DNA from 2 places in the Paenibacillus sp. CAU 1782 genome. Region 2 is predicted to be linked to the other one. Evidence: riboswitches for the same ligand, from Rfam matches in the RefSeq annotation. Region 2 holds a riboswitch; the other holds the start of a gene.
What was found. Region 2 has a riboswitch for thiamine pyrophosphate ahead of ACX93W_RS02370 (ABC transporter substrate-binding protein). Riboswitches for the same ligand answer to the same signal wherever they lie in the genome.

Region 1: linked by a shared signal. The riboswitch ahead of thiM (hydroxyethylthiazole kinase) and the one ahead of ACX93W_RS02370 (ABC transporter substrate-binding protein) in region 2 are both predicted to bind thiamine pyrophosphate.

What each region holds. Positions count from the first base shown of each region.
Region 1 covers NZ_JBTOLL010000030.1:2,482-10,140, reverse strand. Annotated here, with positions in the region: gene ACX93W_RS26955 (hypothetical protein) at 1-78, opposite strand, end outside; gene thiD (bifunctional hydroxymethylpyrimidine kinase/phosphomethylpyrimidine kinase) at 197-1,018, opposite strand; gene thiM (hydroxyethylthiazole kinase) at 1,018-1,824, opposite strand; TPP riboswitch at 1,961-2,067, opposite strand; gene ACX93W_RS26940 (hypothetical protein) at 2,078-2,236, opposite strand; gene ACX93W_RS26935 (iron chaperone) at 2,360-2,722, shown strand; gene ACX93W_RS26930 (AraC family transcriptional regulator) at 2,784-3,683, shown strand; gene ACX93W_RS26925 (uracil-DNA glycosylase) at 3,901-4,584, shown strand; gene ACX93W_RS26920 (methyl-accepting chemotaxis protein) at 4,574-6,265, opposite strand; gene ACX93W_RS26915 (methyl-accepting chemotaxis protein) at 6,646-7,659, opposite strand, start outside.
Region 2 covers NZ_JBTOLL010000001.1:458,502-466,160, forward strand. Annotated here, with positions in the region: gene ACX93W_RS02345 (hypothetical protein) at 1-416, opposite strand, end outside; gene ACX93W_RS02350 (CPBP family intramembrane glutamic endopeptidase) at 481-1,074, shown strand; gene ACX93W_RS02355 (hypothetical protein) at 1,071-1,301, shown strand; gene ACX93W_RS02360 (polysaccharide deacetylase family protein) at 1,307-2,212, opposite strand; gene ACX93W_RS02365 (glycosyltransferase) at 2,280-3,344, opposite strand; TPP riboswitch at 3,496-3,605, shown strand; gene ACX93W_RS02370 (ABC transporter substrate-binding protein) at 3,775-4,824, shown strand; gene ACX93W_RS02375 (thiamine-binding protein) at 4,863-5,165, shown strand; gene ACX93W_RS02380 (ABC transporter permease) at 5,155-5,943, shown strand; gene ACX93W_RS02385 (ABC transporter ATP-binding protein) at 5,936-6,703, shown strand; gene ACX93W_RS02390 (TatD family hydrolase) at 6,703-7,659, shown strand, end outside.

The DNA of each region.
Region 1 (7,659 bases), on a different contig from region 2:
CGAAGCTTGTTGCGTCTGATTGACCAATTGCTGAATTAATTGCTCGGCTTGGGCAAGCTGTTGTTGCTGATTATACATGTGAATTCCTCCTAGGCGTATTGGTTTTTGTGCCTCCTATACTGTTTTCTTCATCCCGTTTTTTTATTCAAATCATTAGATTTTTGGATCGGGAAGCGATGAATGGAGGATATGCTTGCTATGGATTCAATATAGAAGAGATGCGGTTTTTGTAGGCAAAATGATTGGTGGGACCGTGCCCGGCTCCCAAATGCAGACCATCCTCTATGGCGGCTTGAATAAAAGCCTTGGCTCGAAGCGCCGAGGCCAACATGTCGTGGCCTTGAGCAAGGCCTGCCGTCAAAGCCGCGGAGAAAGTACATCCGGTTCCATGCGTATGGCGCGTCTGGATGCGGGCTCCTTCCAATTCATAAAAGTCGACTCCGTCATATAACAAGTCAATAACCGGACCGGCATCAGAGGAGTGACCGCCTTTCAGGATGACATGGCGGACGCCGGTTGCAGCGATGCGGCGGGATGCCTCTTTGCGGTCCTCCATTGTTGCGATTGGCATATTTGCGAGTAGCTCAGCCTCGGGAATATTGGGAGTAACGGCCTCCGCAAGCGGAAGCAGGGAAGCCTTCAGCGACGACAAAGACTGGCTTTGCAGAAGCAACGCCCCGCCTTTAGCGATCATGACGGGGTCGACGACGATTTTTCCCCATCCGCAATAAGAAATGGCTTCTGCAACGGCTTCAATCCGGTCATGGCTGAACAGCATGCCTGTTTTTACGGCATCCGGCGGCAGATCGCTCCCGATGGCATGAAGCTGGGCAGTTACGACTGCCGTATCCACCGGGTACACGCCGTGGACGCCAAGCGTGTTTTGCGCCGTAACGGCGGTTAAGGCGGACATGCCGTATACGCCGAGTTCCTGAAAGGTTTTGAGGTCGGCTTGAATGCCTGCTCCGCCGCCGCTATCGGAGCCGGCTATGGTTAATGCTTTTGCGATAGGCGCCATTATACGCTGTCCGCCTTTTCTATCCGGGCAAGCTCTCTGAACCGCGCCGGCGACAGGGAAGCAAGCTGATCCAGAAAAGCCGCCTGGAAGCTGCCGGGAAGCGGATTGTCCATTGAGGCGGCAGCTTCCTCCGCAGCGACTCCATAGAAGGCCAGTGCTTCAGCCGCCGCTTCAAGGGCTGAGCCGTCGTCGCTTACAGCCAGAAAAGCGCCTGCTATAGAGCTAAGCAAACAACCTGCGCCTGTCATTTGGGTTAATATTGGATGTCCGTTGCTGACAACGTAGGTGGAGCGCCCGTCGCTAACGGCATCGTTCTTGCCGGTAATGGCCACGATGCATCCAAGATGCTTTGCGGCACGCCGCGCCAGCCGAACGTTATCGCTATCGCCTCCAAGGGCGTCGACGCCTTTGATTTCCCGGCTTTCACCGATAACATTGGCAATCTCGGCGGCGTTGCCTCGCAAAGCGGCAAGCTTGATTTCTCTGGCAATTCTCCGCGATGTCTCCGTGCGATATGCCGTTGCTCCTGCGCCAACGGGGTCCAGCACAACCGGCGTTCCCGCCGCATTGGCTGCTTTGCCCGCCAGCAGGGAGGACTCTACGACACGGTCATCCAGCGTACCGATGTTCAGGACAACGGCGCTTGCGAGAGAAGCCATCTCCGCAACCTCTTCCCGCGCATAAGCCATTACCGGCGATGCGCCAAGCGCCAGAAGCCCATTGGCGGTGAAGTTGGTTACCACAACGTTCGTAATATTATGGACAAGCGGTTTTTGTTCCCGTACCTTCATGAGATAAGGCATCATTTTTCCTCCTTGTGTCATTTGTAAATGGAGAGGCAGCTGGCGGAGCTGGAGCGGAAAACGGCAAAAAGCCCGTTCCAAATCGGGAACGGGCATACATGTATATTCAATATGCAGCAGCATAAGCGCGCAATTCAAATAACGTTTCGTCCCACTTCCCTCCGCTGGCATAACCCAGATCAGGTTCCAAGGGTCCGGCGCTCTGTTGCGCCGTCTCAGTCCAATAGGACTCCCCTAGTGAATTCAGCTATTCAATTTACTTTTCAAGAATGACCAATGAAAAAACAGTATGAAGATCGCTGCTGCTCATCGGACTTTGACTGGACACCTTCCAGCCTTCGGCCAATAGTTGATTAAGCTCATTCAAATTGGTTTTTTTCTCGGACATAAAGTAGAGAACAAATGCTTTTTGCACGTAATCTGCCTCCTCCATTGATTTCCAATATAGCATATATTCAAGGTCGATGCTACGGGATGAGCAGGGTAGGAAGTACGGGGCCGCATCGGGTAAAATAAGGTGAAAGGGAGGGATTTCAGAATGAGCAACATCGTAGGAGTTCAAGCTATTGATGAATACATTGCAGCTTTTCCGGTTGAGGTACAGGAGAAGCTTGCCTCCATTTATCATTTAATTGCCGGGATTGTGCCGGATGCTTCCGTCAAAATCAGCTACGGCATGCCAACGTTTGTGCTGAAGGGGAATCTGGTCCATTTTGCGGCGTTCAAGAAGCATATCGGTTTTTATCCGGCGCCAGGCGGAATCCATGAATTCCAGGATGAATTGGCCATTTACAAAACGTCGAAGGGAGCGATCCAGTTCCCGCTGGACAAGCCCATTCCTTACGAGCTGATTGGTAAAATTACGGCTTTTCGCGCAAAGCAGAATCTGAGCAAGAGTTAGCAAAAATCATCAAGAGCATGAATAGGGACTGCGATAAACTAAAGAAAGAAGGAGGTTGGCCGTGTCGATCTATGAAACAATCATTCAGGATGTCGTTGATGCCATTGAGGAGCGGCTCGATGAGGAGCTGAAGCTGACAACTTTGGCGCAGCTGGCGGGATTTTCGGATTTCCATTTCCATAGGGTTTTCCAAACCATGGTGGGAGAGCCGGTTATGGAATACGTCCGCAAAAGAAGGCTGGTTCGCGCCGCCTGTCAAGTTGCTTACTCCGATGAAAAGCTGCTGAACATCGCATTGGATCATGGCTTTGGCACACCGGAAACCTTCATTCGTTCTTTTCGCAGGCTGTACGGCATGACGCCGGGAGAATTTCGGAGAAAAGGACTGCAGCCGCCCGAATATCCCAAAGTTAATGTCATGCAGCGGATTTCCAAGCCCTATTTAGGAGGAATTGCAATGAAATTCGAAATTGTGACCAAACCTGCTTTTGACTTGATCGGTTATTCCATTCGCACATGCAACACAGACGGACAAAATAATAGAGACATCCCGGAATTTTGGCAGAAGTATATGGCTGAGAAAAAGGGCGAAAGCCTGTATGGTCTGGCGTTATCGACAGCGGAGTACGGTGTTTGCGACGAGTTCGACATGGAGTCAGGCCAGTTTAGTTACTTGATTGGCGTTGAAGCGCAAGAAGAAGCCGAAGTGCCGGAAGGCGCGGTTCGCCGCCATTATCCGGAGCAGACGTACGCTGTGTTTACGACGCCAGCGGTTTCTCGCGATCAGTTTACAAGCGCCATTCAGAGCACATGGACTTCCATATACAGCGAATGGTTCCCGCACTCCGGCTATGAACACTCCGCAGGAGCTGAGTTTGAATATTATGACGAGCGCTGCTGGGCAGACCGCACAGACCTGCCTGTTATGGATATCTACATTCCGGTAGCCAAGAAAGCCTAGTAAAAACAAAACAGCCAATCAACGGCTATCAGCAAATAAGGCAGTAAAAAAGGGTGGGGCGGCATACATGTATGCCGCCTTATTTCGTTTGTCGCTACAGGAGCTGATGACTCTGGTAAAACCTGCATATCGCAGGCAAGCTTGATATAATGGAAGAATAGTAGATAGGCATGAATCAACTTTCATTTCCAACTAAGGCAGAGGTGAACGATGACATATGGCAATACTCCGCAATGATTGGGCCGAGCATCTCGAAGATGAATTTCAGAGGGACTATTACTTATCTCTGAGAGAATTTCTTATCGAAGAATACAAGAGTCGCCGTGTCTTTCCCGATATGTACGACATTTTTAATGCATTGCACGAAACTGCGTTTGCGGATACTCGCGTCGTTATTTTGGGACAAGACCCCTACCATGGAGCAGGACAGGCGCATGGCCTGAGCTTTTCCGTCAAGCCGGGCGTAACCCCTCCGCCGTCGCTGCAAAACATATTTAAGGAATTGCATGATGATATCGGCTGCCCGATTCCTTCCCATGGCCATCTTTCGGAATGGGCCAAGCAAGGCGTGCTGCTGCTGAATACGGTGCTGACGGTGAGATCAGGCGTTGCCAACTCTCATCGGGACAAGGGCTGGGAGGCATTTACAGACAAGGTCATCGGAGCCTTAAACCGCAAAACAGAACCGGTCGTGTTTATCCTGTGGGGCAGTCATGCCCAGAAGAAAGCTGAATTGATTACAAATGCCGGTCATTATTTGATAAAATCGCCCCATCCAAGCCCTTATTCCGCAGACAGAGGTTTTTTTGGAAGCAGGCCGTTTTCGCGCGCCAACCGCTTTTTGGAGGACAATGGCTTGCCTCAAGTGGACTGGCGATTGCCGCTGCAAGCTACACCTTAAAATGCTGGATTTCCTCTTGCAGCTGTTCGGCCAGCGCGGATAGAGAGCGGGCCGAGGCATAAACCTCCTCGATCGATGCCAGCTGCTCCTCGGCCGAAGCCGTTACCTCCTGAGCTCCCGAGACGGTGTTTTCCGCGATTTGAGTAATGTAATCCATGGAGCTGACGATGGCTTTTGCTCCGCCCGCCATCAGCCGAGCCGACCCGGACAATTCCTGAATCTGCTCGTTAACCGCAAATACGGAGTTCTGAATTTGCGTAAAGGAGCTTCCTGCGGATTGTACGGCCTGAATGCCGGAGGCCGCTTCCCGGGAGGCGGTATCCGTAGAAGCAGCGGCGTTGCTGATTTCACGCTGGATGTCGGCGATCAGGGTAGTGATTTCGTCGGCTGAACGGGAGGATTGCTCCGCCAGCTTGCGAACTTCTCCTGCTACAACGGCAAAGCCTGCTCCGTGCTCGCCCGCATGCGCGGCTTCGATTGCGGCATTTAGTGCCAATAGATTCGTTTGCGCCGCAATATCCGTAATAACGGCCAGAATGCTGCCGATTTCCGCGGAACGATCGTTCAGACGGTCCATAAGAGAAGCAAGGCCAGTCACTGTGTTGTTGATGTTATCCATTTGAACGGCTGCGGAATCAATGATTTCATTCCCGGCGACGGCCCGGCTATAAGCATCCAGGGCGGTGTCCGATGCGCCTTGCGCATGGTCCGCCATCTGCAAGACGCCAACATACATATCGTGCATAGAAGATGAAATTTCCTCTACCTTGCGGTTCTGCTGCTCGGCCGCCAGCGCCATGTTCTGCATCGTGCTTGCGACCTGCTCTGTCCCCAGCGTAGCTTGCTCGCTGGAAGCGGACAGCTCTTGAGCGGAAGCCGATACCTGCTCCGCGCTTGTTGCGGTATGCCGGATCAGCTTGCGCAGATTATGCGCCATCGTATTAAATGCCGCAGCCAATCCCCCTACCTCGTCCCGATTGCGGACCGCAACATCTTGAACGGTGAGATCGCCTCCCGATACTTGTCCGGCAGCCCGGGCAACGGCAAGGATTGGCTTCGCCAATCGGTTGCCAATCCAAGTGGCGATAATGCTTCCGACAATAATCGAAGAGACGCTGGACAGCAGGATCAAATTTTTGACGCCGGCAACCTTGTTATTGGCTCCGTGGGTGTGAGCATCAAGCTCCTGCTGCTGAAACTCCGAAAATTGCTCCGCCGTTTTTTGAAAGCCGCTAATCAGGGCATTTCCTTTTTCATTAACGAGTTCGGAGACTGCTTCGTCCTGATTTTGCTTTTTCAGAGATATGGCTCTTTTGGCGACAAGGTAATATTCCTCCTGGTAATAATTAAGCTCCTCCCGCCATTGTCTGGTTTCAGCGTCAAGCGACAGGCTCCCGATTTCCCGGCCAATCTCTACATAACGGGAATGGGCGTCTTCAAAGCTGGTTAACGCGGCTTCGTCGCCGCTTAGCAAAAATCCTTGAAGGCTTGCTTGCTCCTGCATAACGGCTACGTTTAACTTTTGTACCTGAATAAACAAAGCCGCCTTTTTGTTCACCAAATCGCTATAAGTACGATCAACCAGCGTAAGCTGGATATAGCTGATGCCTATAGCCAGGGATAAAATAAGGATCACGGAAATAAAGCCGGCAACTATTTTCTTTCGAATGGTCCATTTCATAAACACATCACTCCCGACTGTGATTCAACTACTGTTTTTGGAGGATTGGCACGATCTTCTCTTGATGAGGAATTAATTCCACTATAAATCAGCCGGAATTAGTGTACAGTGACTAATGTTACTCCTGAGCAGGCACATGCTTGAGCGTCTTGCCAACAACTTTTTACAAGTAAAGGGTTGTCCCAAAAGCAATTTTCTCCAAAAGCAGCCCCGCTTTGCACGGAATGTTGAAGCAAAAAAAGAACCGTCAAATCCACTTTTGAGTGGTTTTGACGGTTCTTTTGCAAATAGTTTAAGATTCTTTCACTATAAAAGTTCGACTTAAGAAACGGCGGACTCCTGCCAACAATCATTAGTTGAACTTATATAGTATTCAATGATCAGACTTTAAAGCGGTCAATTTGCTCCTGCAGCTGCTCTGCCAGATAGGAAAGCGATTTGGCGGAGGCTGCAACCTCCTCCATGGAGGCAAGCTGCTCCTCCGTCGCGGATGAAACCTGCTGGGCGCCTGCCAAAGTCGATTCCGAGACGTTGGTAATCACGCTCATGGAGTTCACCACGCCATCCGCTCCTGCAGCCATTAAACGAACGGACGCGGATACATCCTGGATTTGGTCGTTCACTTCATGAACAGAGCCTTGGATGTGCTGGAAGGAACGTCCCGCCGTATCTACTGCGCCGATACCGGAATGAACGACCTGGGCGGCATTGCGCATGGTCTGAACCGCTTGCTTGGTTTCCACCTGGATTTGCCCGATCAGCTCCGATATTTGATGCGCAGATTCGGAGGACTGCTCCGCCAGCTTGCGCACTTCACCGGCGACGACGGCAAAGCCTCGTCCCAATTCGCCTGCGCGCGCCGCCTCGATGCCGGCATTAAGCGAGAGAATATTCGTTTGCGATGCAATGGAGGTGATGGCCCCGCTAATTGCGCCAATCTCGTTGGAACGGCTGTCGAGGCGGTCGATCATGGCCCCCAATTCCTGAACCGTGCTGCCAACTTCATTCATGCGATCCACTGCGATTTCGATTGCTTTGCTTCCTTCTTCAGCCCGTTGGAAGGCCTCGGATGCTTTTGATGACATGCTTTGGGAGCCCTCCGCTATTTGGCGAATGCCGTGAGACATATCATTTACGGTTTTGGATGCGTCAGCGACATGATGGAATCCATTGCTTGCATCGGAGGAAACCTCCTGCATGGTGGCCGCGATTTGTTCGCTGGCCAAAGTTGCCTGATCGCTGGTCGCGTTAAGCTGCTCGGCAGACGCAGCAACTTGCTCGGCATTTTGTCCGACATGCTGAATCAGCGATCGGAGATTGCCGGCCATCGTATTAAACGCGGTGGCTAATCCGCCGATTTCATCCCGGTTTTTGATAACCGCAATGGTTGTGGT
Region 2 (7,659 bases):
AGCTTCAGGCTTCGCGCATAACCAATTTGCGCAGTGCCCAGCAGCTCGGATTTGCCCATATCGAAGGCGCTGGCATCGGCCGCTTTTTGATCCGCAAGTTTAGCCAGACTGGAGAAGGTGGAGGCCGCATCTATGTTTTGACCCTGCGACAGCTTGGTCATCGCGTCAAGCCACTGGCTTTGAAATTCACGATAAGGCGAAAATACAGTATGATAGAAGGACACAAGGTCTTGCTGCTGATAAGGCAAACCTGAGGTTGCCGAGTTTTCAGCATTCCCGCTTTCAGGATTATACTTGGCTTCACCCTTGTCCATGCCGATTTGCACGCCGTAGAAGAACGCACCTACTGCAAACACCAGCATGCACACAAATCCAACGCTAAACATCATTGCTGTGGTAGTCAATCGTTTTTCCATGTTATTCTCCTTCGTATGTATGTAAATAGGTATAAAGACAAAAATTCCAGACAGGCGGGAAACAATGAAAAAGTTCGATTTGCGCAAAATACGGGTTCGGAAGGTCAATGTTGACGAAATTGATGACCGTATGCTACTTATTAACTTATACGCGACACAGGGACTTACTCTTATTATCGGTATCGTGTGGATATTATTTCAGCGTCAAAATATAATTCATTTGCTGTCGATCCCTTCCGCGCTGAACATTGTCTGGTGGGGACTGGGATTAGCGGCCGCCGTTGTCGCCGTAGATTTGCTTATTTCCCGCTGGGTGCCGGATGAAGTCTCCGATGACGGAGGCGTCAATGAACGCATATTCCGCCTTCGGCCCGTCTGGCACATCGCCCTGATTTCACTCGTTGTGGCGATCTGCGAAGAGCTGTTGTTCCGCGGCGCCGTACAGCATGCGTTCGGCCCTTATTGGACAAGCATCATTTTTGCCGCAATTCATGTCCGCTATTTGAGACACTGGATACCTACCGGCCTTGTTTTTTCCATTAGCTATGGATTAGGCTGGATTTATATTCAAAGCGGGTCGATCTGGGCGCCTATCATCGCTCATTTCGCCATCGACTTTGTAATGGGACTCATTATTCGCTTCAGGAGGGAGCCATGAGCAGGAAAGAAAGACATAGCCGCTCCGCAAAGGGGCGCCGGCCGATGCCGCCGTCCTTGCAAGACGACCGGACGGACGGGGCGGAGCAGGTCAAGCTGCCGCCTCGCCGCAAAAAGTTTCCGTCGAGCATCAACAAACTTTACAAATGGTATTTTAATCTGCTTTTCGTATTGTTTGTTGCTCTTGTTGTCTTCCTGTTCTGGTACGGCAACAAATTTACTCAGTAGCGGCACTATTTGGCGGCTGTTTCAATATCCGCAGGATCGATAAAGCCATAATCCCGATCCTCCAGTTCCGTCAAAAGAGTGTCCAGGGCATCCGCCGTCCAGGAAAGCTCGTGCATCAAAATATTGGCGCCGGGATGGAGCTGGTCGAGCACGTTAGCGACAACAACCTCGGGTTTGTTTTTAGCGGAGCTGTCCCAGTCCAAGGAGCCGTTAGACCATGTCATGTACAGCATGCCATGGTTTTTTGCCGTTTCCCGGACCTCATCGCTGCCTGAGCCGTATGGCGGTCTGAAAAACAGCGGCTTAACGCCGATCAAATCCTCCACCATGGTTTGAACCTCGCCGATTTGCTTCTGGACGGTTTCAAGATTTTCTTTTTTCAAATTAATATGGTCATACGAATGGTTGCCAATTGCTTGTCCCCGTTCATGGATCAGCTTCAGCAGCTCCGGATTTTGTTTAACTCTATAGCCGTTCACAAAAAATATCGCTTTTGCCCCGTGGCTGTCGAGCACATCAAGCAGTTTGGTTAACACGGCTTCATCCTTTGGACCGTCATCGAAGGTGAGCAGCACAACTTGGGATGGCGTGTCTTTCTGAAGAGGCGCAAACCGGTATGTCTCCGTCATGGCATAAAGCGGCGCTGCATTTGTTTGTTCGCCTGCCGGTTCTGCCGCAATAGGAGCAGCCGATTCAGTTGGTACCGCCGATGCTGCCGCTGATTCATCGGTCGCTGGCGTTGCGGGCGCGTCTGTTGTTTGCTCCGGCAGTGTTGGCGATGCCTCCGCAGACGCGACGGGGAGGCGATTCCCGGCTTCCGCGCCTTCGCTCGCGTCACCGCCTGCCGCTGAACAACCCGCAAGCTGCAGCATAAGCAGAGCCAGGCAAAAGTATCGCCATGGTCTTTTCATACAGGCCTCCTATCATGATGTCGAAATATAAACATGCGACACCATTGTACCACATTTGAACGATTCCTTACTTCCCGTAATAGTACTTTTCATTATATTGTATGCTTGGATGCCCCGGATTGAAGTCCTTTGCCTTTTCATGATGATGCAAGGCTTTTTTTCTTTCCCCCAGACGATCGTAACAAACGGTTAATTGAAGATGGGGCAGCCAGGTCGAGGTCGCGCGGTCGGAAAATCCCATATGCTGGGCCGGGCGATTCACCGAGATGGCTTGCTGGAACCAATAGATCGCTTGCTGGTATTGCTTTTTGTCGATAAACACGGCGCCTAGCTGACAGCAAAATTCAGGCCGCGGAGTATCGTAGTGCAACGTTCGGAGCAGCGAAGCCAGTTGTTTGTCTTGCAGAGATAGACGACCGTAGCAATCTCCTTGTTTCAAGCAGGCGTTAATTTCATCCTCCACCCATCCCTTGCCGGAGCTCAGAAACGTTTCGTACCATTCCACCGCTTCAGAGAACCTGCCGTTGTCGCGCAGCTCGTTGGCAAAATAATATTGATCGCGGGGGGAGAATTGTTCGCCGCTTTCCTGCCGTTTGAGATAGATGCGCAAATTGCGGTCGGTATGCTCCCGTTCCTTGCGGTGGGTCACGGCAACGTCGCTGTGATGGATATGGCCGGATACTGCAAGGTATTCATGCACCGGTCCGATCCATTGGTAGTTGCGGCTTCTCCGCACCAGCCGGTTTCGCCGCAGGCTGAAGATGGGGTTGCCCTTATGGTCAAAGGTTAAATGGTAGTTCATGGTCACACTGTCGTAGGGAAAAGGATTAACCGCCTTCAATGCTTTAAGCTTCCGCAAATCATCGGGTTCTATCACATCATCGGCATCCAGCCACAATATAAAGGCTTTGGTCGCTTGCCCAAAACAGAAATTGCGGGCTGCGGCAAAGTCGTCAATCCATTCAAAATCATGGATAACGGCGCCAAAGGACCGGGCAATTTCTTTTGTTTTATCGGTGGAACCGGTATCGGTAATGATGATTTCATCGACGGCGTCTGCTACGGATGACAAGCATCTGCCGAGGCTTTCTTCTTCATTGCGTACGATCATGCACAAGCTGATGGTAATCATAAATGATCTTCCTTTCGCTTTTCATTGGTACCATAGTATTAAGGGGGTGAGCCCTTGGTGCGGTCCTATTTGGAGGCGAACTTCTGTTTTGTCAAAATTAAACTGGCATTCCTCCGTGTATTTGCTATAATGATGAATGATTGATCAAGCCTATATTGCACCGGGGAGCTGGATTGGCTGGCTGAGAGGGAATGACGCATCATTCCGACCCGTATACCTGAACCGGATAATGCCGGCGGAGGAAGGAAGCTACATTTTTCAAATTAACGTTGCGTTTTTTTGGCGTATGCCGGAAATGTGGGCGATTTTGAAAAAGAGGCAGCGAATGTTAGCGTCCTTCGTATGAAGGACGTTTTTTTGCATTTTCCAGAGGTATGAAGATAGGATGGTCGGTCTAAAACAATCGTGATAGAGAGAGGGAGAGATCGACATGTTGAGACAAGGAAAAGGAAGGCGCGGACGGTGGTCGCTTGGGCTATTGGCCGTAACGGCGATTGCGCTGACGGTGGCTGGTTGTGGAGGCAAAGCTGGAAACAATGTCGGAACAGAGGGCAATGAAGCGGGAACGAAAGAGGAGGTTTTGCAGAAGGTACAGGTTGTGCTGGACTGGTCGCCGAATACGAACCATACCGGGCTTTTTGTGGCCCGGGATTTGGGATATTTCAAGGAACACGGATTGGATGTCGAAATTCTGCAGCCAGGCGCGGACGGAGCGGACGCAATGGTAGCTTCAGGCGCTGCGGCGTTTGGCGTCAGTTATCAGGAGTCGGTGACCATGGCGAGAATCGCCGGCGTACCTCTGGTATCCCTTGCCGCGGTCATTCAGCACAATACATCCGGTTTTGCATCGCCAAAAGCGAAAGGCATCGATTCCCCCAAACAATTTGAAGGCAAACGTTACGGCGGCTGGGGCGCTCCCGTGGAGGAAGCTGTCATTGATGCGTTGATGCGCACTGAAGACGCAGACGTTGGCAAAGTGGACATTATGAGCATCGGGGATAGCGACTTCTTCTCGGCGGTGGAGCGCGATATTGATTTTGCCTGGATCTATTATGCCTGGACGGGCGTCGAGGCCGAGCTTCGCGGCGAGCAGCTGAACATGGTATATTTGACCGATTACAGCGAAAAGCTGGATTATTATACGCCGGTGCTGGTGACGACCGAAGAGATGATAAGCGGCTCTCCGGAGCTGGTTAAATCCTTTACCGAAGCGGCTGCGCAAGGCTACCAATATGCGATTGAACATCCTGCCGAAGCGGCGGACTTGCTTATCAAGGCAGAGCCGGATTTGAATCCCGAGCTTGTGAAAGCCAGCCAGGAGTGGCTGAGCAGCCGTTACCAGGACGATGCGCCGCGTTGGGGCGAGCAGAAGCTGAGCGTCTGGCAGAATTATGCCGATTGGATGTTTGAAAACGGACTGCTGGAAGGCAAGCTGGAAGCTGAAGCAGCCTTTACGAATGAATTCCTTCCATCTAAATAAGCAGGGGAATAAAGTGAAAATCCAAGGAGATGAATCCAATGGCAAACGCATTAGTCAGCATTCAGATTTTGCCCAGCACGCCAGGGGGAGCCAGCGTGCTGCCCTTTGTTGATGCAGCAATCGATATTATTAAAGCTTCCGGTGTAGCCTATCGGGTTGCCCCGCTTGAAACAACGATGGAGGGCGAATTGTCCCAGCTTCTGGCGGTTGTTCAGGACATGAACACCGCTATGACGGATATGGGTTGTGCCTCTGTCATTTCGCAAATTAAAATTTACTACAATCCGCAAAACGGGGCTTCAATGGATCGTCTGCTGGAGAAATACCCCGATGGGCAATAACAAAACTAGCCGCTGGAGCGCCATTTGGCCCCCAGTTGCAGTCCTTTCGGCGCTTTTGCTCTTTTGGCAAAGCGCCGTCAGTCTGGGTTGGGTCCAGGGCTGGCGCATTCCGGCTCCGATCGCGGTGGTGCAGGAGGCAATCGCCATCTGGCCCCGGCTGATGATGCATGCGGGTTACACGCTGCAACTGACTTTAATCGGCTTTGGCGGCGGCGCGGCGGCGGGTTTTGTGCTCGCCGCTTTGCTGCATCTGCTGCCCGGCGTAAGACGCGGTCTATATCCGTTATTTGTCCTGTCGCAAAATGTGCCGATCGTTATTTTGGGCCCAATCATGACGATGCTATTTGGTTACGGTTTGCTGCCAAAGGTGCTTCTTGTAATGATGGTATGTTTTTTTCCCGTTGTAGTGGCGATGTTGAGCGGTTTGTCTCATGCCGACGCTGCGCTGCGGCATTATCTGACGATGATCGGTGCGGGAAAGTGGACCTTGTTCTGGCGACTTGAGTTGCCGGGCTCATTGGTTCATTTGTTTTCCGGCTTAAAAATCGCGGTCTCCTACAGCGTTGTAAGCGCCGTGTTTGCCGAGCTGCTGGCCCCCAAAAATGGTTTAGGCGGCTTTATGGTGCTGTCGTCGAGAGGGTTTATGCCTGAACGGAGCTTTGCCGCGGCGCTGCTCATTGTTGTGGTCAGCCTGCTGCTGTTTGGCTTGATTGTATGGTGCGAGCGTCTTGTCGTGAAATGGCGGCCGCAAGCGGAAGGGGGGAGCGATCATGCTTGAAGTGCAAGGCGTAAGCAAATCCTTTGGGGAAGGCGGCTCCGCCAAGGAAGTATTGCGGGATGTGTCCCTAACCGTTGGGGAGGGAGAATTTGTATCACTGATTGGTCCTTCCGGGAGCGGAAAATCAACTTTGTTTAGTCTGATCGGAGGATTGCAGGCTCCATCTGCTGGACGTGTCGTGGTAGGAGGCGCGGATACTACCGGCAAAACCGGACATATCGCGTATATGCCGCAACAAGCTTCGCTGCTGCCATGGAGGACGGTTGCAGGCAATATCGAGCTGGCTTTGAGCATTGCCGGACAAGTCGACAAAACATCCAACAAAGCTACTGTGCAAAAATGGCTGGAGGCGGTTGGCCTCGGGGAATATGCCAATGCCTATCCGCACGTGCTTTCCGGCGGCATGGCGCAGCGCGTGTCATTTCTGCGGGCGCTTCTGTCGCCGCAGCCTTTAATGCTGCTGGATGAGCCGTTTGGAGCGCTGGACGCGCTGACCCGATTGCATATGCAGCAATGGCTGCTATCCATTTGGGAGAGCAACCGGCGCTCGGTTCTGCTGATTACCCACAGCATCGAGGAGGCGCTGCAATTGTCGGACCGCATTCTCGTTTTGTCAGCATCTCCGGGAAAAGTTGTAGATGAAGTCGTTGTGCCGTTTGAGCGGCCGCGCCGGGAAGATTTATGGACCGACACTCGGTGGAGCGAGCTGAAGGGCCGGATTTATAACGGGCTTCAAGGCATTGAGGGGAGGAACGTATAATGAGCGTCCAAAAGCAAGGCAATGAGTCGCGAGACGAGTCGCGGGAGCAGATAGCGAAAACAACTACCCCTAAAGACATATTAGAAGGGGATGCGGTACATGCTGCTTCGGAAGGCGCGCCAGTTCCGGGTGGGGGTTATGCCGCACCGGATTGGTTCCGCATCGCTCCCCAATGGAGCGCCTCTGAACCCTACCGCTGCATTGACGCTCACTTGCATGTTGATCAATACAGTGAAGGCGAGAGGGAGAAGCTGCTGGAGCAATCGTTTGAGGATGGCGTAGAGGCTGTTGTTGCTGTGTCGATGGGACTGCGTTCCAGTCAAGAAAACCGCCGTCTGGCAGAGCGTTATTCTGGGCGAATATTGCCCGCTTACGGATGGCATCCCGAGCAGGAGCCGCTAACTTTGCCGGCGAGAGACGAACTGATCTCATGGATTAAAGCCAGACATGAATCCGGCGAGAAATTTGCAATCGGAGAGGTTGGTTTGCCTTATTACAAGCGAACCGAGGCGGAAGCAAACGGAGAAGCTTTCGATGAGAAGCCTTATTTGGATTGTCTGGAGTCCTTTATTTCCCTGGCGGCAGAGCTTGACCGTCCTTTGGCCCTGCACGCCGTTTATGAGGATGCTGATAAGGTGCTGCTACTGTTGCGGAACTACGGCATTTCCAAAGCCCATTTTCATTGGTTCAAAGGGAGTCAATCCAGTATTACGGCTATGGCCGCCGCCGGGTATATGATATCGGTAACGCCGGATGTTGCCTACGAGGAAGAAATCCGAAAGCTGGTGGAATCGTACCCGCTGGAGCTGTTGTTGGCGGAGACGGACGGTCCCTGGCCATTCGAGGGACCTTACTCCGGACATACGACGGTCCCTTCCATGACGCGCGGCGTCATCAGAGATATTGCCGCCATCAAGGGGCTAACCGAACGGGCAACGGCGAAGGCGCTTCTTTCC